DNA from 3 places in the Tianweitania sp. genome. Region 1 is predicted to be linked to each of the others. Evidence: predicted binding sites of a transcription regulator. Region 1 holds the regulator's gene; each other region holds the start of a gene.
The links. Region 1 encodes LexA, which represses DNA repair genes until DNA is damaged. Its sites were predicted from a motif close to TGTTCNNNNTGTGTTCNG; they were not measured.

Region 1 (8,135 bases):
GCGACGTGCAGACCATCGCCGGCCTCGTGGAAGAGAATCTCAGCGATCCCGGCGCCGATAACGTTCTGCGCAGCTATAGCCGTCGCCGGACGCCCGACATCTTCGCGCGAAACAGCGCGGTGAACCTGCTGAATCGTTCGCTTCTGTCCGGTCTCCTGCCGGCACAGATGGCGCGCAGTGCTGGCCTCAGCCTGATGGAAAAGCTCCCGCCGGTGCGCAGCTTCTTCATGCGCGAAGGCATGGCGCCCGGCAGTGGTTTTCGTGGCCTATGGGAAAAGGTCGGGCGGCAGGACGCCTGATCGAATCAGATAAAGCAGCGCCGTCACGGTGGCGACCGAGCCTGTGGTCGTCACCAGAATGCTGGCCGAAGCCCGTTCCACCCACACGCCGTACTGCGCAGCAATGATATAGACATTGGTGGCCGTCGGCAGCGATGCCAGCAACATCGCAGTCCACACCCACACGGTCGGAAAGTCGCCGATCAGGCTCAGCATCGTGTAGCAAAGCAGCGGGTGCAGGAAGAGCTTCAACAACACGATCGGCCCGATCGCCGTCGGCATTCGCCGCAGCGGCCGCAGTGCGAGCGTCACGCCCATCGCAAATAAGGCGCAAGGTGCTGCCGCCCGCGACACGATCTCCAACAAGCGATCCAGCGCTCCCGGCGCACGGAAGTGAAACGCCGCCGCAAGAACGCCGAGGATCGTCGCGACGATAAACGGGTGCAGCAGGATCTTGCGTCCGATATCGAGCGCCAGGCTGCTCGCGCCAGGGCTGCGCTCGCCCGACAACGCCATCAAGGTCGGCGCTAAGACGAAGTGCATGACGTTCTCGAAGCAGAAGATCAGCGCCACCGGCACCGCCGCTTCCTCGCCGAACGCAATCAGCGCGAGACCCGGTCCCATGAAGCCGATATTGCCATAGGCCGCCGCCAGAGCCTTGATCGTGCTTTCCGGCACGTTGCCGCCGAACAGAAGTGAACCGGCGAACATCGTCGCAAAGATCAGGAACGTCGCCAGCATCGACGCCAGAATGAACGAGATCTGCGTCAGCTGCTCGATCGGCGTCTTGGACAGCAGCTGGTAGAAGAGGGCCGGCAAGGCGATGTAGAGGATGAACACATTCATCCAGGCCAAGCCTTCGACCGGATGCTTCATAAGCTTCGCGACAACGAAGCCGATCAGGATCATGCCGAAAAACGGCAGAACCAATCCGACAACATCCGCCATGATCAGACTCGCTTGGGCTTTGGAGGCTGGCCCTTAGGCCGGCAAAGAGCGTCCAGCGGCGCTAACCGCCACAGCCACCTGCGTCAAGCATTTGCGGGATTGAACAACGCCGGCGCTGCGGCCAAATAACAGGCATGACAGACACACGACATGCCAAGTTTCAGATCGGTCAGGTGGTCCGGCACCGGGTCTTCCCGTTCCGCGGCATCATCTTCGACGTCGATCCCGAATTCGCCAACACCGAAGAATGGTACGAAGCGATTCCTGCCGCCGTGCGGCCGAGCAAGGATCAACCCTTTTACCATCTGCTCGCCGAGAATGAAGACAGCGAATACATCGCCTATGTGTCCGAGCAGAACCTGCTGGAGGATTCGGACGGCGGTCCTTTGCGTCACCCGCAGCTCAACCAGATCTTCGCCCGTGATTCGGCAGGGCGATATCGACTGCGTGGCCAGCCGCATCATTAACGGCAAAAACCGGAAGAACTTCAGAAAATCTCGGAAAAAATGGCCGCTAAATAGGAAAAAGGCGGAGCTTTCACCCCGCCTTTTTCCGGTTTTTCCGTCGACTTTCTGCTTTTAGTTCGCGGTCTTCGCCTTCTGCTGCTCGTCCTTGAGCTTCTTCGCGAAGTCGTCGTTGTTCTTGTTCACGAAGGCTTCCAGCTTCTTCTGGCGGTCTTCGAGGTCCGACTGCTGCAGCGGAGGACCGTCATAAGCGCCGGTGAAACCGCCGAGCGAAACCTTGATCGGGTTCGGCTGATTCTGGAAGTTGACCGAGGTCAGCGTGAGGTTCGTGCCCTTCTTGAAACCTGCAACCAGCTGATCGTTGAGCGGCGCTTCGGCCACGCACCGATCCGGGAAACAGATAACATAATCAAGCTTCTGCGCCTTGTTGTTGTCGACCTGAAGGCCGACACCTGGAGGCAGCAAACGGCCGGTCGGCACGGTGACTTGGAACACGCGGCGGCTCACTTTGCCCTTGACCTCGACGAGGCTGACGGCGGTGATCAGCTGGCCGGTATTAGCGGTCATGATCTGCTGAACGTTGCAGATCTCAACGTCCTGCTGCTTCTGGCAGGCCTTGAACCAACCCTTGGGCGGAGCCGCAGGGTTCTGCTCCTGCGCAGATGCTGGCGCAACACCACCGGCAACCACAGCAGCGAGGCCTGCCGCAACAAGGGCAAGTCGCGACGTGTTGAGGTTCGGAAACTTCATGGGTCGGTTATCCTCTTGAATGGATGGCGGTGAGCGCTACCCAGCCGCTAGCCGGCGTCAGTGTTGCTTAAATAAGGCAACAGGATGACTGTTGGCGGCCTGTTACACCGGCTTGTTCCCGGAATCCAGCTTGGCGAAGGCCCGGAAACACATCATTGCGCCGCCATTCCCCGCGACTGTGATATTTCCGTCGACCGAATCGGAAAGACTGCCCATGCCCACCAAATCCCTGCTGCTTGCCTGTTCGATGCTGATGACGGTTGCCTTCGGTGCTCCCGCGGCACGCGCAAAGCCGGCACATGCGATTGCCATGCAGGGCAAGCCCGCACTCCCCGCAGACTTCCAGCATATGCCCTATGCCAACCCGGATGCGCCCAAAGGTGGCCGCGTCGTTTATGCCTGGCAAGGCAGCTTCGACAGCCTGAATCCCTTTATCGTTCAAGGGGATGGCGCGCGCGGTTTGTTCGACACGGACTTCGGCAACAACGTCTTTGAGCCACTTATGATGCGCTCGAAGGACGAGGCCTTCACGCTTTATCCGCTGATCGCCGAAAGCGTCGAAACCGATGACGCGCGGTCGTTCGTCACATTCACTCTGAACCCGAACGCCAAGTTCTCTGATGGCCAGCCGATCACCGTCGACGACGTCATCTTCTCGCTCGAGCTGTTCCGCGATAAGGCGCGCCCGATCTATCAGCGCTGGGTCGGCGTGATTGATCGCATGGAGCGCGTTGGCGAACGCGGCCTGAAGCTCGTTTTCAACGACAAGGCCGACCGCGAATCGCCACTGCTTCTGGCGGGCATTCCGATCCTTCCAAAGCATGCGATCGACCGCGAGACCTTCGATCGTACCAGCCTGAAGCCGATGATCGGCTCTGGCCCATACATCATCGACAATGTGCGCCCGGGCGAACAGGTGACCCTGAAGCGCAACCCGGATTACTGGGCGAAGGACTTGCCGACCAAGCGCGGCTTCGACAATTACGACGAAATCCGCATCACCTATTTCCGCGACCCGAACACAATGTTCGAGGCCTTCAAGAAGGGGCTGGTCGACGTTTTCCCGGAGGACCAAACCGGACGTTGGACGACCGGCTACAACTTCCCAGCTGTGGCCGACGGCAGGGTTCGAAAGGAAACCTTCGACAAGCAGACGCCTGCGGACATGCTCGGCTTTGTTCTCAACACGCGCCGGCCCATCTTCCAGAATCGCGATGTGCGCCGCGCGCTTGCCGGGTTGTTCGACTTCGAATGGAGCAACCGCAACCTCTTCAACGATGCCTACCAGCGCACCACGAGCTACTTCGATGGCTCCGAACTTTCTTCGACGGGCCGTCCTGCATCTGAGGCCGAGAAAAGCCTGCTTGCACCCTATCCCGATGCAGTGCGCCCCGACATTCTCGCGGGAACCTGGACGCCGCCAAAGTCCGACGGCAGCGGTCGTGACCGGGAGTTTCTGCGGCAAGGCTTTGAAGCCCTGAAGGCTGCCGGCTATTCCATGCAAAACGGCCGCATGGTGGATGCCAAAGGCAAACCGCTGGCCTTCGAGATCCTGCTCAACGGCAAGTCGAGCGAACAGATCAGCATGGCCTGGCAGGGCACCCTCGCCCGACTTGGCATTACCGTGTCGGTCCGCTCCGTAGATGCCGCGCAGTATTTGCAGCGTCAGCGGACCTATGACTTCGATGCCATGCTGATGCGCTACACTTCCTCGCTTTCGCCCGGCGTGGAACAGCAGTTCCGCTGGGGTTCGGCCTCCGCCAAAGCGCCCGGCACCTACAACTTCGCAGGCGTCGCCGAGCCTGCAATCGATGGGCTCATCAACCAAATGGTGAATGCGCGAGACCGCGACGAGTTCGTGACGATCGTGCGCGCTTATGATCGCGTGCTGCTGAGCGGCGCCTACATCGTGCCCTTGTATTATCAGCCGCAGCAATGGGTGGCGAGCTGGAGCCATATTCACCGGCCCGAACAAACCTCGGTTTACGGCTACCAGCTGCCGACATGGTGGTCGGAGGGCACTGCGCGATGACCCTGAGCATTGATGTCGTGTCGGACGTTGTTTGTCCTTGGTGCTTCATCGGGCAAAAGAAGCTCGATCTCGCTTTGGGCATGGTTCCAGACATCGATGTCACCCTGAATTGGCGACCCTATCAGCTCGATCCAACCATCCCGCGTGAGGGCACGGACCGCCAAGCCTATATGCTGGCGAAGTTCGGCAGTCAGACAAAGATCGATCAGATCCACGCCCGCATCGAATCGATCGGGCAGGAACTTGGCATCGCCTTCGATTTCGCCGCCATCAAGGTCGCTGCCAACACCCTCGATGCGCATCGGCTTATCCGCTGGGCGGGCGCAACCGGTCCTGAACTGCAGGGTCGCGTGGTCCGCAACCTGTTCTCGGCCTATTTCGAGCAAGGTCGCGACATCGGCGATCCCCAAGTTCTTGCCGATCTGGCGGGAAGCAGCGGCATGGACGCGGCTGTTGTTTCAGCCCTGCTTGCAGCGCCTTCCGACATCGAAGCCGTGCAGCAGGAGATCGCAACGGCCACCACCATGGGCATCACGGGCGTTCCCTGCTTTCTGCTTGATGGCCGCTACGCCCTCATGGGTGCGCAGGAGCCTGAGATCCTCGCAGATGCGATCCGGCAGGTGGCAGAGCAGAGATAAACGCTTAAACGACTGCTTTTGATTCAAGTTGAGCAGGAACAGCGTACCCTTTTCGTTTCACAACTAGATAAACTTTTAAATGTTGCAGAACACATGCCGAACAGATACGGTCTGTTCTGGGTTTGTTTTTTGATTCAGAGGGTCTTGGGATGCTGACGCGCAAGCAGATGGAACTGCTTTCCTTCATCAATCAGCGGATGAAGGAAAGTGGTATCCCGCCTTCCTTCGACGAGATGAAGGAGGCCTTGGATCTTGCCTCCAAGTCGGGAATCCACCGCCTGATAACGGCTTTGGAAGAGCGCGGATTTATCCGTCGTCTTCCGAACCGCGCCCGAGCGCTGGAAGTGATCAAGCTGCCAGAGTCTCTGTCGCCGGCACTCGGCCCCAAGAAGTTCTCGCCGAGCGTGATCGAAGGCAGCCTCGGCAAGAAGCCGCCGGAGCCAGCCAAGCCGCAGCGCAGCGCCTCTAATGACGACGATGCGAACGGCATCTCCGTGCCAGTCATGGGCCGGATCGCGGCTGGTGTGCCGATCTCGGCGATCCAGCACCCAACCCACTCTATCACCGTCCCGCCGGATATGCTGACGGGTGGCGAGCATTATGCACTGGAAGTGCGTGGTGATTCGATGATCGAAGCCGGCATCTTCGACGGCGATACGGTTGTGATCCGCGATGGCAGCACGGCCAACCCTGGCGACATCGTGGTTGCCTTGGTGGACGATGAAGAAGCTACGTTGAAGCGCTTCCGCCGCAAGGGTGCGTCCATTGCCCTCGAAGCAGCCAATCCCGCTTACGAGACGCGTTTTTTCCCGCCACACCGTGTCAAGGTTCAGGGTCGTTTGGTTGGCCTGATCCGGAAGTACTAGGCGGCTCTTCAGCCGGCACTCCTGCTGGCGGTTTGGTCTGCTGAGACGGCTTCGTGGCCTCATCTCGCGGCTGGCGTTTGTAGGGTGCCATGCCGCGAGCCTCGCGCGAGAAGCGGCGATGGTCGTGCCATGGTCGGTAAGGTCGAGCCAGTGCATGCTGAACGGTCGGTTTGCCGCTCTCGGGATCAATGGTGATTGTGGCGCTGCCCTTTTGCGCAAGGTCGCGCTTGGTGAGCACCACCTGTTTTGAGCCGCGGCAGGCGCGGCTGTTCGCTGTCGCATCGTCGATGACGATCACAGCGGCGTCGCTGCAATGCGCTTTCAGGTCTCCGCCTTCGGGAAGAGACATGATGCTCACGCCGGGCGAATTGTTGATGGTGCAGACGTCATCCTTGCACAGAAAACGGTCTGAGGGCGCAGCCGTTGCCCCCTTGCCATTCTCCGGCTTCACCAAAGTCATTGCGGAAGCCGCGCGTTGCCATTCTTGTGTTGTGAAAGCGTTGGGCCGTGTTCGATTAACGGCGAGCTTCCCTTCTTCGGTTCTCACCGCGATCAATCGGGCATCCTCGGAAATGTAGAGGTCCGGCACCTGCCGCCCCGCAAAAGTAAGCGTCCCGGCAAAAAGAAACGGCAGTGCAAGAAGGCGTAGCCTGGTTGTGGTGAAGCAACCAACCACAAGCGCGATCGTAAAGAGAGTAAGGGTGGAAGCCGGCACGATGCCGACCGCATCCAGTGGTGAGCGCTCCGCCAGCCAGTGCGCCACACCCAACATGAGGTCTAGTCCGAAACCCATCACCATCAAAGGCAGGGCTTCCAAGCCGAGCGGCATCAGGGCGACAGCCAGCACGGCTGGCGGCATCATCAGGATGCCGATGATCGGCATGGTCGCGAGATTTGCCAGAAGCGTGAGGGGTGACACCCGCTGGAAATGATAGGCGCCGAAGATGCTTGTAGCGCTGCCGGCAAGAATGGACGTCGCAACTGATCCACCGATGAGAACGACGAGGTAGCGCAGGACGCGCGCCATCGGCGAGCGCGATGTCGGTGGTGCGTGGCGCCTGGATTTGAGCCGCCACTGCTTCCAACCGGCATAGCCTGCGATCAGCGCAGCCGTTGCCGCAAAGGACATCTGGAAGCTTGGCCCCATCACCTCATGCGGTGTGATCAGGAGGATGATCAGCGCGGCGATGGCGAGATTGCGCATGCTCAGCGCGGCGCGATCAAACAGGATCGCGGCGAGCATGACCGCGACCATCAGAAAACTTCGGTTGGCGGCAACCTGATCGCCGGCGAGCAGGAGGTAGAAACCCGTGCCCGCCAAGGCAACGAAGGCGGCGACCTTCTTGACGGGGTATCGGGCTGAGAAGCCTGGAGACAAAGCAAACAGAGCGCGCATGGAGCCCATGATCGTGGCTGCGGCCAACGCCATATGCAGGCCGGAGATCGACAGGACATGGGCCAGGCCGGTGATGCGTAGATCCTCGTTGACCGCCTCGGGGATGCCAGCGCGCACGCCAGCAATCAGCGCCGCCGCGATCTCGCCGGATGCGCCCGGGATCACCGCCCGGATCTTGTCCGCTATGGTCATGCGCAGGCGCTCGACACTCTGCGCCAAGCTTTGCGACCAGGCTGGTTCAGGACCGCTGTCTGCTCGAACGGGGTTGCGCAGAAAGAAGCCGATCGCGCCCAGCCCATCGAAATAGCTCTGGAACGCGAAGTCATAGCTCCCTGGCCGCACTGGTCCGGATGGCGGCATCAGCCTCACCACACCACGAACCACCTCGCCCGGTAGCAGCTTGTCCGGGACCTGCCGCGCGGTCGCGCGCACACGATCCGGCGCATAGCGAAGGGTCGGTCGCGCTGTCGATAGGACGTCGAGCGTCAGCCGCGTTCGTCCGCTTTCCTGAAGTTCCACCAGCACGACGCGACCAGTGACTTCGGTGGCAATCGGCGAGCCCAGGATCGGGGTTGCCTTGCGTTCGGTCTCGATCTTGGCGGAAGCGACACCTATGAGCAGCGCCACCACGGCCAGACCAATAAGATGCCAGGCGTGATGCCGACGCAGGAGGAACGCGAGCAGCGTTGCGCACAACACCGCAGTCGCCACGAGAACGCCGGACGGCTCGAAAGGCAGAAGGAAATAGGAAACGGCGCCGCCG
Region 2 (8,135 bases), on a different contig from region 1:
CTTCTGTGCGATCACATGGATCACCTCGCCCTGATGCTGCAGTTTGCCTGAAACGCGAACAAAACGGGCGCCCAGCACGATCGGCCGGAATTTTTCGAACGTGTCTTTCCAGATGATGATGTTGGCGAGGCCTGTTTCGTCTTCCATCGACATGAAGATCACGCCCTTGGCCGAACCCGGCCGCTGACGCACCAGAACCAGACCGGCCACGGACACGAAACGGCCGCTCCGCGTCTGGCCGAGATCGGCGCAAGGCAGCGTGCGCTCGCGCACCAATCGACCCCGCAGGAAGCTGACCGGATGCGCCTTCAGCGACAGAGTGAGGGTACGGTAGTCGTGGATGACATGCTCGCCGAGCGGCATCTCCGGCAACCGGGTTTCAGGCTCGAATTCGCGCAGTTGAAGGCCGGCTTGCGTGAACAACGGCAGCGTTTCGGGAGCGGTCTTGGCATCGAGTGCGCGTGCAGCCCATAAAGCGGCGCGACGGTCGAGACCGATCGAGCGGAACGCGTCGGCTTCGGCCAAACGCACGATCGTCGATGGGGAAAGTCCGGTTTTCAGCCAGAGATCGCGCACCGATGCGAAGCCTGAACCGCGAGCGGCAACCAGTTTATCAAGCTCTGCCTGGCTCAGCCCTTTCACCTGGCGGAAGCCTAGCCGGACCGCATGGCGGGTGCGGATGACGCCGCGCATGGAGCGATGGCGGCTGGCGATATGATCGGGCCTGAACGGCGCCTCCTCTAGGGTACAGTCCCAATCCGAGTGGTTGATGTCGACTTCGCGGATGTCCAAACCATGCTCTCGGGCATCACGCACCAACTGAGCCGGCGCATAGAAGCCCATCGGCTGGGCGTTGAGGATCGCTGCGCAGAAGACATCGGGATAATAGGTCTTGAACCAGCACGAGGCGTAAACCAGCAAGGCGAAACAAGCCGCGTGGCTCTCTGGAAAGCCGTATTCGCCGAAGCCCTCGATCTGGCGAAAGCAGCGTTCGGCGAAATCACGCGGGTAGCCGTTCTTGACCATGCCGTCGATCAGCTCGTTTTCAAGCTGGGAGATGATGCCGACGCGCCGGAATGTCGCCATGGCACGGCGCATCTTGTCGGCCTTGTCCGGCTTGAAGCCGCCGCATTCGATGGCGATCCGCATGGCCTGCTCCTGGAAAAGAGGAACGCCGAGGGTCTTGCCAAGAATGGCTTCCAACTGAGGCTTGATGTAGGTCGGCTCTTCCAGGCCTTCGCGACGGCGCAGATAAGGATGCACCATATCACCCTGGATAGGACCAGGGCGGACGATGGCCACTTCGATGACGAGGTCATAGAACTCCCTTGGCTTCAAACGCGGCAGCATCGACATCTGGGCACGGCTTTCGATCTGAAACACGCCCAGCGTGTCGGCGCGGCAGATCATGTCGTAAACGTTGTTCTCACCTTCCGGGATGGTGGCCAGCGTGGTGGATTGCTCTTCAGGGTAATGCTGCTTCACCAGATCGAAGCAGCGACGCAGGCACGACAGCATGCCGAGCGCCAGAATATCGACCTTGAACAGGCCGACGGAGTCGAGATCGTCCTTGTCCCATTCGATCATCTTGCGCTCGGGCATGGCCGTTTTCATGATCGGCACGATCTCGTCTAGCCGATCGCGCGTGATCACGAAGCCGCCGACATGCTGGCTGAGATGGCGGGGAAAGCCCTGGATCGCGTTGGCGTAATCGAAAAAGCGCCGGGTCAGCGGATCCTGCATAGCAAGGCCGGCGGAAGCGGCTTCGCGCGCACCAAGAGACGTGTCGCCCCATTTCCAGGTCGAGGCTGACAAAGCGCTGATCGTGTCTTCCGACAGGCCCAGCGCCTTGCCGACCTCGCGCATGGCCGAGCGCGAGCGATAGGAAATCACCGCCGCTGCAAGGGCCGTGTTTCGGAAGCTGTATTTCTCGTAGATGAAGGCGATGACTTCGTCGCGGCGCTGGTGCTCGAAATCGACGTCGATATCCGGCGGCTCGCCACGCTCTTTGGAGATGAAGCGCTCGAACAGCGTTTCCAACCGGTCAGGACCGATATCGGTGATGCGCAAGCAATAGCAGATCAGCGAATTGGCGGCCGAACCGCGCCCCTGACATAGAATACCCTTCGAACGGGCATGGCGTACGATGTCGTTGACGGTCAGGAAGTAGCCGGCGTAGCCGAGCTCTTCGACCAGAGCGAGTTCCTTTTGCAGGATCTCAATCGTCTTCTCGGTCGGACCGTCGGGAAAGCGCCAGGCTGCTCCTTCCCAGGTCAGCCGCTCCAGTTCCTCCTGCGCCGTTGCGCCATCTCGCGTTGGTTCGTTGGGGTAGTTGTGCTGCAGCTCTTTAAGCGAGAAACGCAGTGTGGCGGCGAAGCGCTGTGTCTCCACCAGGGCCTGGGGGATGCTGGCAAAGAGCCGTGCGATCTGAGCAGGGGATTTCAGATAGCGTTCGGCATTGGCCTGACGCTCCAGCCCAATGTTGCTGACCGGCTTGTTGAGACGGATGGCGGTAATGACATCCTGCATCTCGCGAAATTCCGGACGATGATACAACACATCGTTCACGGCCATGAGCGGCAAGCCCGATCGCCGGGCCAGTGCCGACACCTGCTCAAGGCGGAAACGATGATCGCCATTATAGGTCGGCGCTACCGCCAACCAGACCGAGCGATTGAAGCGCTGGCGAAGCTCCTCAAGAAAGGCGAGTGTTTCTTCCGTGTCCCCATAGGGATCGGCCAGAACGGCGAGCGAGATGTCCGCGCCCCATTCGATGAGATCGGCGCGGTAAACGCGCGATGCGCCCTTTTCGCTTTCTTCACGCAGATTGGCCTGGCTCAACAGCCGGCAAAGATGCCCCCAGCCTTCACGCGTTTGCGGATAGGCCAGAACATCCGGGGTGCCATCGCAGAAAACCAGCCGGCTGCCGGGATGAAACTGGAACCGGTTGGTTTTTGCCATGTTCCAGCCGCGCACTACGCCGGCCACCGTGTTTCGGTCCGCAATACCGACTGCGGTATAACCAGCTTCCAGCGCACCTCCCACCATCTGCTCGGGCGAGGCCGCGCCATGCAGAAAGGAGAAGTTCGACTGCACGGCGAATTCCGCAAAAGCGGGGCTGGCTTGCGGAAAGCGCTCCGTGCTCATGCAAAGATCCCATGCATGTACCAGCGCGGCATGGGCGGAAGAGCCGCCTGAAGATCGTCTTTCTCTTCCTTTGCCGCCGGATTCATATCAACGGTTTCAGCGAGTTTGCCGCTTTTGCGGCGGCGCTCTTCTTCCTCGGCTTTCATTAAAGGGCCAAGCCTCGGCTCGCCCTCGTAAAGGCCTTGGCGAAACAGCCAGTAGCGATGGCCCTCGCCATCCTCGACGCGGAAATAATCACGCGTTTCGCCGGTCTCGTCGTACCACCATTCCGGCGTCAAACGTTCCGGCCCTTCCGCGCGCACGATGCGGTGATGCATGCGCCGCCAGCGGAAATGGGCCGGCGGGCCTTCCGGTACTTCCGCGGTGACATCCACGGGTTCGGGCTGGCGCAGGAGCCGCAAAGGGCGCGAGAAGGTGGAAGCCGGCTTGGTGTCTTCGACCTCCGTCTTGTTTGCAGCACCGGGCGCATAGGCGATGGCGCGTTCCGGGATGTGGCTCGCGACCTCCACGGGATGCACCATCACCTGGCGACCGAGCCTGGCTTCCACCCGGTCAGCCAGAAGAGCGATGCTTTGCACCTCTTCATCGCCTTCCTTCATCAGGTCGCTTTGCACTTCCGCAAAAGGCTGCGCGGTGAGAACCGACAAGCGCAGGAGATCGAAGCCATAGCCGGGATCGAGGCTCTCGCTGGTGGCTGAGAGTTTTTCGCGAAACAGGAGCCGGATCAGTTTGGGATCCCGCAGAGGCCGTGCGGTTCTGACCCGCAACCGGAACACGGTGCCATCGACACGAAACAGCGCCAGTTCCAGTGAGGTCGCACCTTCACCGCGTTCGCCGAGAGCGGGCTGCAATGTCTTGGACAAGGTCAGAACCAGTTGCTCGATCTCTTCGATCGTGCCGATCGGCTCGAAGAAACGGCGTTCGGCCGATAGGGTCGGAACCGGTCGGCGAGGCGTGATGGATTCTTCCACCCGGCCAACAGCCTGGTCGATGCGCAGCAGAAGCTGCTTGCCAAAGCGTTTGGCAAGCGGGGCACGCGGAGCGGACAAAACGGCGCCCACCACACGCAAACCAACGCTTTCCAGGCCGTGGCGCGTATCGGGCGGTAGGCGCAGGGCCGACAAAGGGAAGGGCGCCAGAGCCTGCGCTTCCTCCCCTTGTTCGATGATCGCGCCGGAATCGAAGCGCGCCAGCGCATAGGCCGTGCCAGGCGTGGCGGCGAGCCCGCCGCGAATGTCGAAACCCTGTTCCTTGAGCCGTTTGCGGATATCGGCCATCAAGGCCACTTCGCCGCCAAACAGATGCGCGCAACCCGTGATGTCGAGATAAAGCCCGTCCGGCCAATCGATCGCCACCAGGGGCGTGTAGCGATCGCACCAGTCGGCCAAGGCGTCGAGCAGGCGCCGGTCACCCTCGGCATCGTCTTCGACGATATCGAGATCGGGATGCATGGCCCGCGCTTCGGCAATGCCCTGACCGATGCGCAGCTTGAGGGATTCGGCCTTGGCATCAAGGGCAGCGATGCGCTGCGCATTGTCCTGCCTGCAACTAACCACCAGCGGCGGCACGTCGCCGTTCAGGCGCGAAGCCCACGACTTGCCCAGCCGCTTGCGCCAGATTCGGTCTGTAGACAGACGCGGAAACCACAGAGCCAGAAACCGCTGGCTGTGCTTGGGCTGAAGGTTGGTTCGCTGTTCGGAGTTGGAGACGGCGTTCATGAGGGTTCCATTCCAGCGTGAAAGTGCCTGGACGTGCGGTGCGGCTTTTGGCGACGGTCAGTTCCAGGCCCGGCGGCCCGAGCGAGTCTCGCAAGGGACCATCAAGCGTTTGCCGCAAACCCGCAGGCGCAGGGGAAACAAGCAGCCTGACGGGTGCCGCGGTGGGTGTTTGTTCAGCTGACTGGCGCAGCAGGAACACCGGCCGCCCAGCCGCTTGCGCGCGGCGATGCAGCCTTCGCGTGGCGGTCAGATCCAGCATGCGGGGATTGCCGCGCAGTTCCAGGATCACGCCGGCCAGATCCGGCAGCCGTGCCGCTTCCTCACCAATCCACAGCGTGTCGCCGAGCTTGGGTGCTTCGGCGAAAAGAAGGCGCTGCGGCGCGATGCCGAAAGTTTCGCGGATGCCGGCGGCATAAGGCAGGCCGCCTTCGGAAAAAGCTTCCGTCGTGCCCAACCATAAAAGCGGCAGATGCTTTTGGGGCTCGCGCTGCAGGAGCCTGGAACCAAGCGCCAAGGCAAAGGCCGCTGCGGCTCCGGCGGCGCGTGCGGTCGGCGCGTGGATTTCCGTGAGCGCCCCCAAAGGCAGACCGCCGCCGAGCAGGGCATCGAGCGGCTCCACCTGGCTCGGCAGACAATCGCCATCCGGCAGACCCCGTCCGCTGCGCCGCATAAGGATGCCGTCGGCCGTTTGCCCGTCAGCTGAAGGCGCAGCCAAGCGCTCCGGCAGTACGCCTTCGATCCTGGCAATCTCATGACGCAAGGCGCAAAGCCTTTCCTGCGCCAAGGCTGATACCGCCATGACGTTCCACTCCGGTCGAGTTCGTTCCTGTTATGTTCTTATAGATTCCCGAGGGTGCTCCGAGAGTCAAGCACACTCTAGAGAATTTATTCCTGACGCTGCGGCCGTAAGGGGTCGGATGCGAAAGTCCTCGAAAGCCGCGAATTAACGCTCTATATGAGCCGGCCAAAGGAGACCGAATGGCTCGTCTTTATCAAACCCGGCAATGGCATGATCAGTTTTCGCCCTCGATCGAGGAGTTCGAGCTGCTTGCGCTGGAAACTTATGCCCATCTGCCTGAAGAGTTTCGCAAGCTGACCGGCGACATCATCATCCAGATCGCCGAATTTCCCACCGAAGAGATCATGGACGATCTAGCGCTGGAAACGCCGTTCGACCTGCTCGGCCTGTTTGAAGGCCGTGGCATTGCCGAGCGCTGGACGCCGCAAACCGGCGAGGAACCGAACAAGATCACGCTCTATCGCCGCGCGATCCTCGATTACTGGTCAGAAAACGAGGAAACGCTGGGCGACATCGTCAGCCACGTGCTGATCCACGAAGTCGGCCACCATTTCGGCCTGTCGGACGACGACATGGAAAAAATCGAGGAAGCGGCGGAATAGGACCTACTGCTCGCCGAGCTTCATGTCGGGATGGTAGTCCTTGCCCTCCACCTCCTTCACCACGGCCTGGCCGCAGCGCATGGTGCCGGTCGCGGCGTCGAAGGCGTAGGTGGGGCTGCCGGCCAGTTCCCATCCCTTGTTCAGCGCCGTCGTGACCTTGTGGCAGAAGCTCGAATCATCGGGGCCTGACAGGAAGCGGTAGAGTTTCATCGCTGTAGTCCTTCAAAGACGCGCGGCCAGCAGCTTTTCGGCCTGCGCGAGATGCAGCCGCTCGATCATGCGGCCGTTGATCTGAATGACGCCTTGAGCGGGATCGGCGGCGAAGGCTGCGACGATGGCTTCCGCTTCCGCCACGTCTTCCTCGCTCGGTGCAAAGGCGCGGTTGGCGGGTTCGATCTGGGCGGGATGGATCAGCGTTTTGCCGTCGAAACCCATGTTCCGGCCTTCGCTGCACTCGGCAGAAAAGGCATCGAGATCGCGGAAATTGTTGCTGACGCCGTCGAGTACAGTGAGGTTTCCGGCCCGTGCCGCCATCACCATCTGCGATAAAGCCGGCATGAGGTAGCGGCGATCCGGCGTCATGCGAATGCCGATGTCCTTGGCGAGATCGTTGGTGCCGGCCACCAGGCAGGCAAGGCGTGCGGCGCGATCGCGGCCGAGCGCTGCAATGGCGCCGATATTCATCATCGCCTTCGGGGTTTCGATCATCGCCCACAAACGGATGCGCTTGGGCGCGTCGATCTCGTCCAGCGCGTCGTCGGTTTCCAGGATGTCGCGCGGTGAATCGACCTTCGGCAGGAGGATGGCGTTGGGCTTGCAGGATTTGGCGACCGCCAGATCGTCCGCGCCCCATTCCGTAGACATCGCATTGATGCGGATGATCAGGCGCTTGTTTGGACGGTTCTCGAACAAGCGTACGAGGTTGTCGCGCGCGGCTGCCTTCTGGTCTGGTGCAACCGCGTCTTCCAAATCGAGGATGATCGCGTCGGCGGCGAGATCGGCGATCTTGGCCAGCGCTTTCTGGTTGGCGGCCGGCACGTAAAGCACTGAGCGGTGGGGATGAGGGGCGGTCATACCCATTCATCGCCGGGCCTTGGTGAACGCGCAAGAGCTTATCGGACTTTCTACTGAGGCAGGTTACGCAAATGCCGCTTGCGAAGGACGCATGAACCTGATTGCGTGCGCCCGCTTTCACGGAATGAACATCCCCATGTCTGGCTACGATATTCTCATCATCGGTGGCGCGATCGTCGGCAGTTCCGCTGCCTATTTCCTGCGCGACCAGGGCTTCACCGGCACGATCGGCGTGGTGGAACGCGATCCGAGCTTTGCCACGTCTGCCACAACCCTGTCGGCGGCATCGATCCGCCAGCAGTTCTCCATTGCCGAGAATATCCGCCTGTCGCGTTTCACGCTGAACCTGTTTCGCGAGCTGACCGACCGCTTCGGTGCGGATGCCGACATCGCATTCCGCGAAAAGGGCTATCTGATCCTGGCGAGCGAAGCAGGGTTGCCCATTCTCAGGACGAACCACGCCGTGCAGATTGCTGAGGGCGCGGAGATCGTGCTGGAAGACGCTAGAGCCCTGGCGAAGCGCTTTGCCTGGCTGTCGACCGAAGACATTGCCGGTGGCGCTTATGGTGTCAGCGGCGAGGGCTGGTTCGATGCCCATGCGCTGCTCGGCCTGTTCCGCAAGGCGTTGAAGAGCATGAAGGTCGACCTGATCACGGATACGGTCACCGGCATCACGCGCGATGGAGACGCGGTCACCGGCGTGACGCTGGAACAGGGCGGTGCGGTTTCTGCCGGTCTCATCATCAATGCTGCCGGCCCGAATGGCGGCAAGGTCGCTGCCATGGCGGGCATCGA
Region 3 (8,135 bases), on a different contig from region 1:
GCAATCAGGAAGCTGGATGCCCGCAGGTGGTCGGCGATGACCCGATGGCTCGCGCGGTTCTTGCCCTCCGCCTTAACGCCCGTCGCTTCTTCCGAGGCGCGGATCAGCGCCTGGAACAGGTCAATGTCGTAATTATCGTGCTTGCCCTGAAGCACGGCTGCGATGCGCTCAAGCCCCATGCCGGTATCGATGGATGGGCGCGGCAAAGGCACGCGCTCTTCCTTCGTCAGTTGCTCGAACTGCATGAAAACGAGATTCCAGATCTCGATGAAACGGTCGCCATCCTCATCAGGGCTGCCGGGAGGGCCACCGGCGATTTCCGGACCGTGGTCATAGAAGATCTCGGAGCAAGGGCCGCACGGACCCGTATCGCCCATCGCCCAGAAATTGTCTGATGTCGCGATGCGGATGATGCGGTCTTCCGGCAGACCGGCAATCTTGCGCCAGAACGTCGCCGCTTCGTCATCGGTGTGATAAACCGTGACGACCAGCTTGTCCTTGGCGAGGCCAAATTCCTTGGTGATCAGGTTCCAGGCAAGTTCGATCGCCTGTTCCTTGAAATAGTCACCGAACGAGAAGTTGCCGAGCATCTCGAAGAAGGTGTGATGCCGTGCGGTATAACCGACATTGTCGAGATCGTTGTGCTTGCCGCCAGCGCGCACGCATTTCTGCGAGGTTGCGGCGCGGCTATATGGACGCTGTTCCAGGCCTGTAAAGACGTTCTTGAACTGAACCATGCCGGCATTGGTGAACATCAATGTCGGATCGTTGCGTGGCACCAGCGGGCTCGACGCAACAGGCTGATGCCCATTTGCCTGGAAATAATCGAGAAAAGCCGATCGGATCTCGTTGACGCCACTCATGCTCAGGCCTTCGTGAAGAGGTGCCGCAGGGCGGCCAAGGAACCGGCCTTTTAGCGTCAAGCGACGGCAGGTGTCCAGAACGACGCCGCACCATACCCAGGCAGGCTTTGCACATCGCAACCGGCCTTGATGCAGCGCCGCCGACCGGTCAAAGAAAAGGCGCCGGATCGCTCCGGCGCCTTCAAATCAGGCTTCCGCAGCCCGATCACCATCATCATCGCCGTCGAGCCCGCCTGGGCCGCCGTTCTCCAGGAACTTCTCGGCGATCAGGCCTGCGTTCTGGCGCAGCGTCTTCTCGATCTCGTTCATGACGTCCGGATGATCGCGCAAGAAGATCTTGGCATTTTCACGCCCCTGTCCCAGCCGCTGCGAATTGTAGGAGAACCAGGCACCCGACTTCTCGACAACACCAGCCTTCACGCCGAGATCAACCAACTCGCCGGTCTTGGAAACGCCTTCGCCATACATGATGTCGAATTCAACCTGCTTGAAGGGCGGAGCAAGCTTGTTCTTGACCACCTTAACGCGGGTCTGATTGCCCACGACTTCATCGCGGTCCTTGACCGAACCAATGCGGCGAATATCCAGACGCACCGACGCATAGAACTTGAGTGCATTGCCGCCGGTGGTGGTTTCCGGCGACCCGAACATCACACCGATCTTCATACGGATCTGGTTGATGAAGATGACCATCGTGTTCGAGCGCGAGATCGAAGCCGTCAGCTTGCGCAGAGCCTGGCTCATCAGGCGCGCCTGCAAGCCGGGCAACGAATCGCCCATCTCGCCTTCGATTTCAGCACGCGGCGTCAGCGCCGCCACCGAGTCGACCACCAGCACGTCGATGGCACCCGAGCGCACCAGCGTGTCACAGATCTCCAAGGCCTGCTCACCCGTATCGGGCTGCGAGATCAGAAGGTTCTCAAGATCGACGCCGAGCTTGCGGGCATAGACCGGATCCAGAGCATGCTCGGCATCCACGAAGGCGCAGACGCCACCCTTCTTCTGGGCTTCGGCTACGGTATGCAGCGCCATCGTGGTCTTGCCCGAGCTTTCCGGGCCATAAATCTCGACGATACGACCCTTCGGCAAGCCACCGACGCCTAGCGCAATATCGAGGCTGAGCGAGCCGGTTGAAACCGTTTCGATCTCCACCACCTGCTCGTTCTTGCCGAGCCGCATGATCGAGCCTTTGCCGAATGCGCGCTCGATTTGCGAGAGCGCCGCATCCAGAGCTTTTGTTTTGTCCACCGAGCTTTCCTCAACTAGCCGCAACGAGTTCTGCGCCATGATACAACACCCCTTGGTCGTGAATCTTGGTCGAAAATGAGGTTCGACCGGCTTTTTTGGACTAGTTCGTACGTACTTCTTTTGTTCTCATATTGCAAGAGCCTTTAAGTCACTGCTTGCAAATGGAATTTGTTCAATTGTATCTGGTTTGTTCCAGCTTGCCAAATGCTTGTGTATAAAGGATGGTTGGCGGTGCCCGTCCCACAGCGATCCAACCCTCGGGACGCCCAAGCGGATCTACGCAGAAGGAGCGATTCTGTGGCAAGCCGTTTATGAAAAAGCCGCGCAGATCACTCTGCACGGCTCTTAAGTTGCCGGGGGCCTTTCGGCTCACAAATTAGAAGTCCTCAGGTGATCGGCGTCAGGTAGATTTCCACGCGCCGGTTCTGTGCACGGCCGGACTCGTTGGCATTGGATGCGATCGGCTGCGTTTCACCATAGCCGTTGACTGCGAAGCGACGGGGGTCAACGCCCTGTGCACCCAGGTAATCCGCGACCGAGCTCGCACGACGCTGAGACAAGGCATAGTTGTGGCTGTCGCTGCCAGTGGAGTCCGTATGACCGTTCACATCGACGATGGTCTGGTTGTACTTCTTCAGCACAAGTCCGACCGCGTTCAGCGTGCCGTAGAAGCCCGGCATGACCGAATCCTGATCGGTGGCGAAGGTGATGTTGGACGGCATGTTCAGCACGATGCGGTCGCCCTGGCGGCTGACCGATACGCCCGAACCCTGCAACTGAGCACGCAGCTCGGCTTCCTGCCGATCCATGTAAACGCCAACGGCACCACCGGCCAAGGCACCCACGCCTGCGCCGATCAGAGCATTGCGGCGATCATTGCCGCCGGCCAACATGCCGCCCAGTGCACCGATGCCAGCACCAAGTGCCGCACCCCCGGCGGTGTTCGAAATCTTTTGCTCACCCGTGTAAGGATCCGTGGTGCATGCGCCGAGAAGCAACGCTCCGGCGACGGTGGTGGCTACGATCAAGCGCAAGGCAATCCCCTTTCCCTCACAAACACCAAAGCGACCGGCTTTGGTTGGCCGGTCGCTCATAGCACAAAATAAGGCAAAAGGTGGATCGAGCCTGCCGGTCTACTCTTCCGGCGCGCCTGGCTTGGTCGGATTTGTCATTGAAACAGGATCGCTGGCCGGGAAAGTGTCTTCGAGGCTGTCCTCGAGCTTGCCGTCCTTCTTGTCTCGCGCTTTATCCGCCTGCTCTTTCTGGAGCGATTTCACCGCCGGCGATTCGGCGGCAGGGCTCTTGTTGGTGTCTTCGGCGACCATGGCTAAACCTCCAGCTTTGATCGTCTTCAAAACGCGGGAGACCGAGGCTTGTTCCGGGATGATCGTTCATCCTCGTGTTGGACGTTCATCATCCTCCTCGTGGAACGCCATGAACGCTGTCTTGTACTCAGTAGAAGCTGCCGGCGGGCTAAATGCGCGGGTCTGAGTTGGCGAAGAGTTGCGCCTTGATGAAACAAGCGCTCGCGCTTTTTGTAGAAGAAGCTTGGCCAAAAGGCTGACGTTCAACGATCCGTCTCGCGGCTTTAGCTTTACATGATAAGCCTGAGACGACGCATCGCGTTCTGCCAAGCCGGTGTTGTTTCGAGAGTTCCTCACCACGCACTCAATACAACCTGAAATTGCAGAGTGCTGTAAAGCTCGGCAGCTTACTTTTCCGTTTCAGAAACGTACCGGAATTGAATCAACCGGTATCATCGGTCCATGCAGCTGGACGTGTTCCCGCCATTAAACCTTGCCGTTACCGCCTTCCAGAACGTCTTTGACCGTTGATGCGAGCTGCTTCAGCGAGAAAGGCTTTGGCAGAAAGCCGAACTGAGCGTCGGCCGGCAGATTTTTGGCGAAAGCATCTTCTGCATAACCGGATACGAAAATGAATTTGATATCGGGCTGGCGCTGGCGCAACTCGCCGAGCAAGGTCGGTCCGTCCATTTCCGGCATCACCACATCCGACACGACAATGTCGATCTTGCCGTCCAGCTCCTCGAAGATTTCCAGCGCTTCGACACCCGACGAGGCTTCATGAACGGTGTAGCCACGCGAGGTCAGAACGCGCACGCCACCCATGCGTACGGCATCTTCGTCTTCCACCAGAAGCACGGTCGCCGATCCCGATAAGTCCTGTGAAGCCGACGCGGCAGGCGTCGGGACCGCCGGCGTTTCCACGGCTTCGGCCGGCCGCGTCTCGCTGGCGGCAGACACTTCAACGATGTGGCGTGGCAGGAAGATCCGGAACGTGGCGCCACTGCCGACTTCCGAGTCGCAGAAGATATAACCGCCGGTTTGCTTGATGATGCCGTACACCATCGACAGGCCGAGCCCGGTGCCCTCGCCCACGCCCTTCGTCGTGAAGAACGGCTCGAAGATCTTCTTCATGACCTCCGGCGCGATGCCGCTGCCGCTGTCTTGCACCTCGACCACGACGTAGTCGGCTTCGGGAAGTTCGCGATAGCCGTAGCGGCTGCTTTCCTCGGTGGCGACATTGAGCGTGCGCACCGTCAAACCGCCCCCCCCGGGCATGGCATCGCGCGCATTGACCACGAGGTTGACGATGACCTGTTCGAACTGGCCGATATCCGCCCGTACCGGCCACAAATCACGACCGTGATCGATCTGGAGCTTGATCTTGTTGCCGACGAGACGCGCCAGCAGCATGCGCAGATCGGCCAGCACGTCGGTGAGGTTCAGCACCTGCGGCCTCAGCGTCTGCTTGCGCGAGAAAGCCAGAAGCTGGCGCACGAGCGAGGCCGCGCGATTGGCATTCTGCTTGATGTTCATGATGTCCGGGAAGGAAGGATCGGACGGACGGTGGTTGGTTAGAAGCAGATCGGACGCCATGATGATGGCGGTCAGAACGTTGTTGAAGTCATGCGCGATGCCGCCCGCAAGCTGACCGACGGCCTGCATCTTCTGGCTCTGCGCCATCTGATTTTCGAGGGCCTTCTGCTCGGTCGTTTCCACGACATAAACGATTGCCGCTTCTTCAGCGCCTTCGCTGTCGCTCAGATCGGCCACGGCGTTGACGTAAACACGCATGTGCCGCTCTTCATTGTTGGGCAGCACGGTGTCGATCGGTGCAATATCGGCCTGCCGCTGGCGGGCTTTTTCCAATGCCGCATGGAAGGCCGGGCGGTCGCGATCGTGGATCACGGAGTCCAGCCGAACGCGGCGGTCGATCGCGTCGCGGTCCACCACCGTCGAGAACAGCGACAGGAACGGTGCGTTGGTGCGCAGGATGCGGCCCTGCGCGTCTACGCCGGCAATGGCCATCGGCGTCGAATTGAAGAAGCGAGTGAAGCGGACTTCGGAAGCACGCAGGTCGGCAGACGAATCTTCGCCTTCCGTGCGGTTGAGGACGATAGTGCGCGAGGCGGCCGGCACACCGTCGCGGGTCGCCGACACACGGTGCATGAAGCGAACGGGCAGCGCTTCGCCGGATGTGGTGGCGAGATCGAGATCGATCACCGCGTTGCGCGTCGTGCCGGGATCGGCTTTGACCGAGCGGATCAGCGCCATGCCGTCGCCGGCCACGATCTCGCGCAGCGTGACGGAGCCTGGCGTGAAGTTGGCGAGGTCGACGCCCAACCACTCCGCCAGGGTCGCGTTGATATAAGTGACGCGGCCATCCGGGTCGGCGGCAAAGAAGCCGGCTGGGGCATGGTCGAGGTGGTCGATGGCTTTTTGCAGATCGAGGAAGAAGCGCTCCTGCTCGGCGCGTTCTTCCGAAATGTCGGCGATCTGCCAGGCATTGACGGGCTGGCGTTCACCGGGCATGCGGAAGGGCCGTGCAACCACGCGATACCAATGCGCGCCGGCTTCCGCACCCGGCTGAATCGCCTGAGGAAGCCGGAATTCACCGTCGCTACCGCGCCCTTTCCGCAAACCGGACGCGAGCCGGTAGATCGTTTCCGATGCTTCAGGCAGGTCCGACAGCATGCCCTCGACCGTCTTGATGTCGGCAGCCGAGGTTGTGCCAGTCATATCGGCATAGGAGCGGTTGGCGTAAAGGACGCGGTTCTTGGCATCGGTAACCAGCAGGCCCTGCCCCATCGTGTCGACGAAAGCCTTGGACAGATCATCGGTGCTGGAACGCGGCGCGATCTGAACGAAGCCGATCGCCGTGGCGAAAAGATAGCCGACGCCGATCATCGCCAGCATGCCGAGCATGCCGAGCATGAACGGATCGCCGAGACGATCGCGGAAGATCGTGAAGATGAAGGCGGCGACCACCAGAACGCCGATGAAGATCAGCAGCCGCGTTACGGTTCCCGGCCGCGTGTTTTGATCCACGATCGGCGCGGTCGAAACCGTTTCCTTCTGATCTTTGGCCATGCGTTTTCGCCCGATTCCCTGCTTGGCCGTTTGAATCACATTCCAGGCGCAGCGGAAAGGTCCGCCCCATCTTGTAAAGGCAGGGGCTCCGCCTAGCTTGCTGGAAAGGATTGTGCGTGGTTACTGTGCCACAGGTCACAGAACAAGAATGCAAGGAGGCTGACTTTGCTCGCCTGGTTTGAGTCGATTGTCGGCCCGGAATATGCGCCTGCCGCCATGTGGACGATCATCGCCATTGTCGCGCTGATCGTCTTGTTGATCGTGCTGCGCCTGTTGCGCGGCCTGTCTTCCGGCACCTTCGTGATGGGCGGCCGCAACCGCAAGGCTCGGCTGGCTGTGATGGACGCCACCGCCGTGGACGCCAATCGTCGTCTGGTTCTGGTACGTCGCGACGAGGTAGAGCACCTCATCCTGATCGGCGGTCCGACGGATGTGGTCGTCGAGCAGAATATCCGGCCCTACGCGCCAACGCGCGCCCATGGCGAGCCGGACGCTTTCGCCCCGGTAGCCCATCAAGCTGCGCCGGTTACCCGGTCCACGCGCGACGTTCACGATCTGCCCGTCGCTCCACCACCAGCCCCTGCACCGCGTGCGGTTGAACGGCCTGCGCCTGCCCCTCAACAACGTGCGGCAGCTCCTGCTGTGCAGCCGCAACCCGCTCCGCGTCAGCAAGTGCCGCAGCAAGCCTATCCGGAGCCTGCACCTACTGTAGCGCAGCCTGCACCGGAAGCGCCTTACACGCCACCTGTCTCACCGGCAGTGGAACGACCGGTTGCACCTCCGATAGCTCCGTCGGTGCAGCGCGATTTTGCAGCACCACCAGTGTCCGTCCGGTCTGAGCCAACCTTGGACGTTGCGCCCCGTACACCTGCGCCTGTTGCTACCCAGCGGCGCGATGACGATGACAGCGCGCTGGAAGACGAGATGAATCGACTGCTAAGCGGCTTCGACACCGAACCAAAGCGGTGAAACAGAAAAGGCGCTTCCCTCGGAAGCGCCTTTTTGATGTTTTTGGAGACGAGGTGCCTTAGTCGTCCCGATAGACCTTTTCGCGGCGCTCATGGCGTTCCTGGGCTTCGATCGACAAAGTCGCGATCGGCCGCGCATCGAGGCGCTTCAAAGAAATCGGCTCACCTGTTTCCTCACAGAAGCCATAGGTGCCTTCGTCCAAACGGAAGAGCGCCGCATCGATCTTGGAGATCAGCTTGCGCTGACGGTCACGCGCGCGCAGCTCGATCGAACGATCGGTTTCCGAAGAAGCACGATCGGCAAAATCGGGGTGGTTGGCATTCTCTCGCTGGAGAATTTCCAGCGTCTCGCGCGCTTCACGAAGAATGTCGTTCTTCCAAGCCACGAGCTTGGCGCGGAAGTACGAGCGCTGCCGATCATTCATAAACGGCTCGTCTTCGGAGGGTACATATTCGTCAATCACGAGCGCGTTCATAAGACTCACCCCACAACATTGAACCCGGCGCCTATATATTTCGGGAGAATACCCCGCACAAGCGGCTTGTGGCAGCGACACGCAAAAGTTAATCTTTGCTATAAGCGCAAGAGGATCAATGACTTACCGGAGCGCTCCTTGCGTCCGAAAGGAAGCTGTGCCTGTTTCAGCAGCAAACTGACTGTC

Region 2: a site for LexA is predicted at 5,687-5,704, ahead of RTX98_RS03640 (metallopeptidase family protein). Genes of this name have one in related genera too.
Region 3: a site for LexA is predicted at 2,222-2,239, ahead of recA (recombinase RecA). Genes of this name have one in related genera too.

The regions. Positions count from the first base shown of each region.
Region 1 is NZ_DAMBUH010000028.1:29,851-37,985, reverse strand. Features, by position in the region: gene RTX98_RS09050 (UbiH/UbiF family hydroxylase) at 1-299, shown strand, start outside; gene RTX98_RS09045 (AEC family transporter) at 267-1,226, opposite strand; gene hspQ (heat shock protein HspQ) at 1,361-1,693, shown strand; gene RTX98_RS09035 (invasion associated locus B family protein) at 1,805-2,440, opposite strand; gene RTX98_RS09030 (extracellular solute-binding protein) at 2,655-4,472, shown strand; gene RTX98_RS09025 (DsbA family protein) at 4,469-5,110, shown strand; gene lexA (transcriptional repressor LexA) at 5,260-5,976, shown strand; gene RTX98_RS09015 (ComEC/Rec2 family competence protein) at 5,933-8,135, opposite strand, start outside.
Region 2 is NZ_DAMBUH010000008.1:14,460-22,594, reverse strand. Features, by position in the region: gene RTX98_RS03655 (error-prone DNA polymerase) at 1-3,147, opposite strand, end outside; gene RTX98_RS03650 (DNA polymerase Y family protein) at 3,144-4,703, opposite strand; gene RTX98_RS03645 (hypothetical protein) at 4,696-5,664, opposite strand; gene RTX98_RS03640 (metallopeptidase family protein) at 5,844-6,266, shown strand; gene RTX98_RS03635 (DUF1737 domain-containing protein) at 6,270-6,476, opposite strand; gene RTX98_RS03630 (CoA ester lyase) at 6,489-7,340, opposite strand; gene RTX98_RS03625 (FAD-binding oxidoreductase) at 7,477-8,135, shown strand, end outside.
Region 3 is NZ_DAMBUH010000047.1:9,643-17,777, reverse strand. Features, by position in the region: gene alaS (alanine--tRNA ligase) at 1-863, opposite strand, end outside; gene recA (recombinase RecA) at 1,050-2,150, opposite strand; gene RTX98_RS12095 (OmpA family protein) at 2,498-3,205, opposite strand; gene RTX98_RS12090 (hypothetical protein) at 3,245-3,436, opposite strand; gene cckA (cell cycle histidine kinase CckA) at 3,902-6,505, opposite strand; gene RTX98_RS12080 (flagellar biosynthetic protein FliO) at 6,671-7,474, shown strand; gene dksA (RNA polymerase-binding protein DksA) at 7,533-7,949, opposite strand.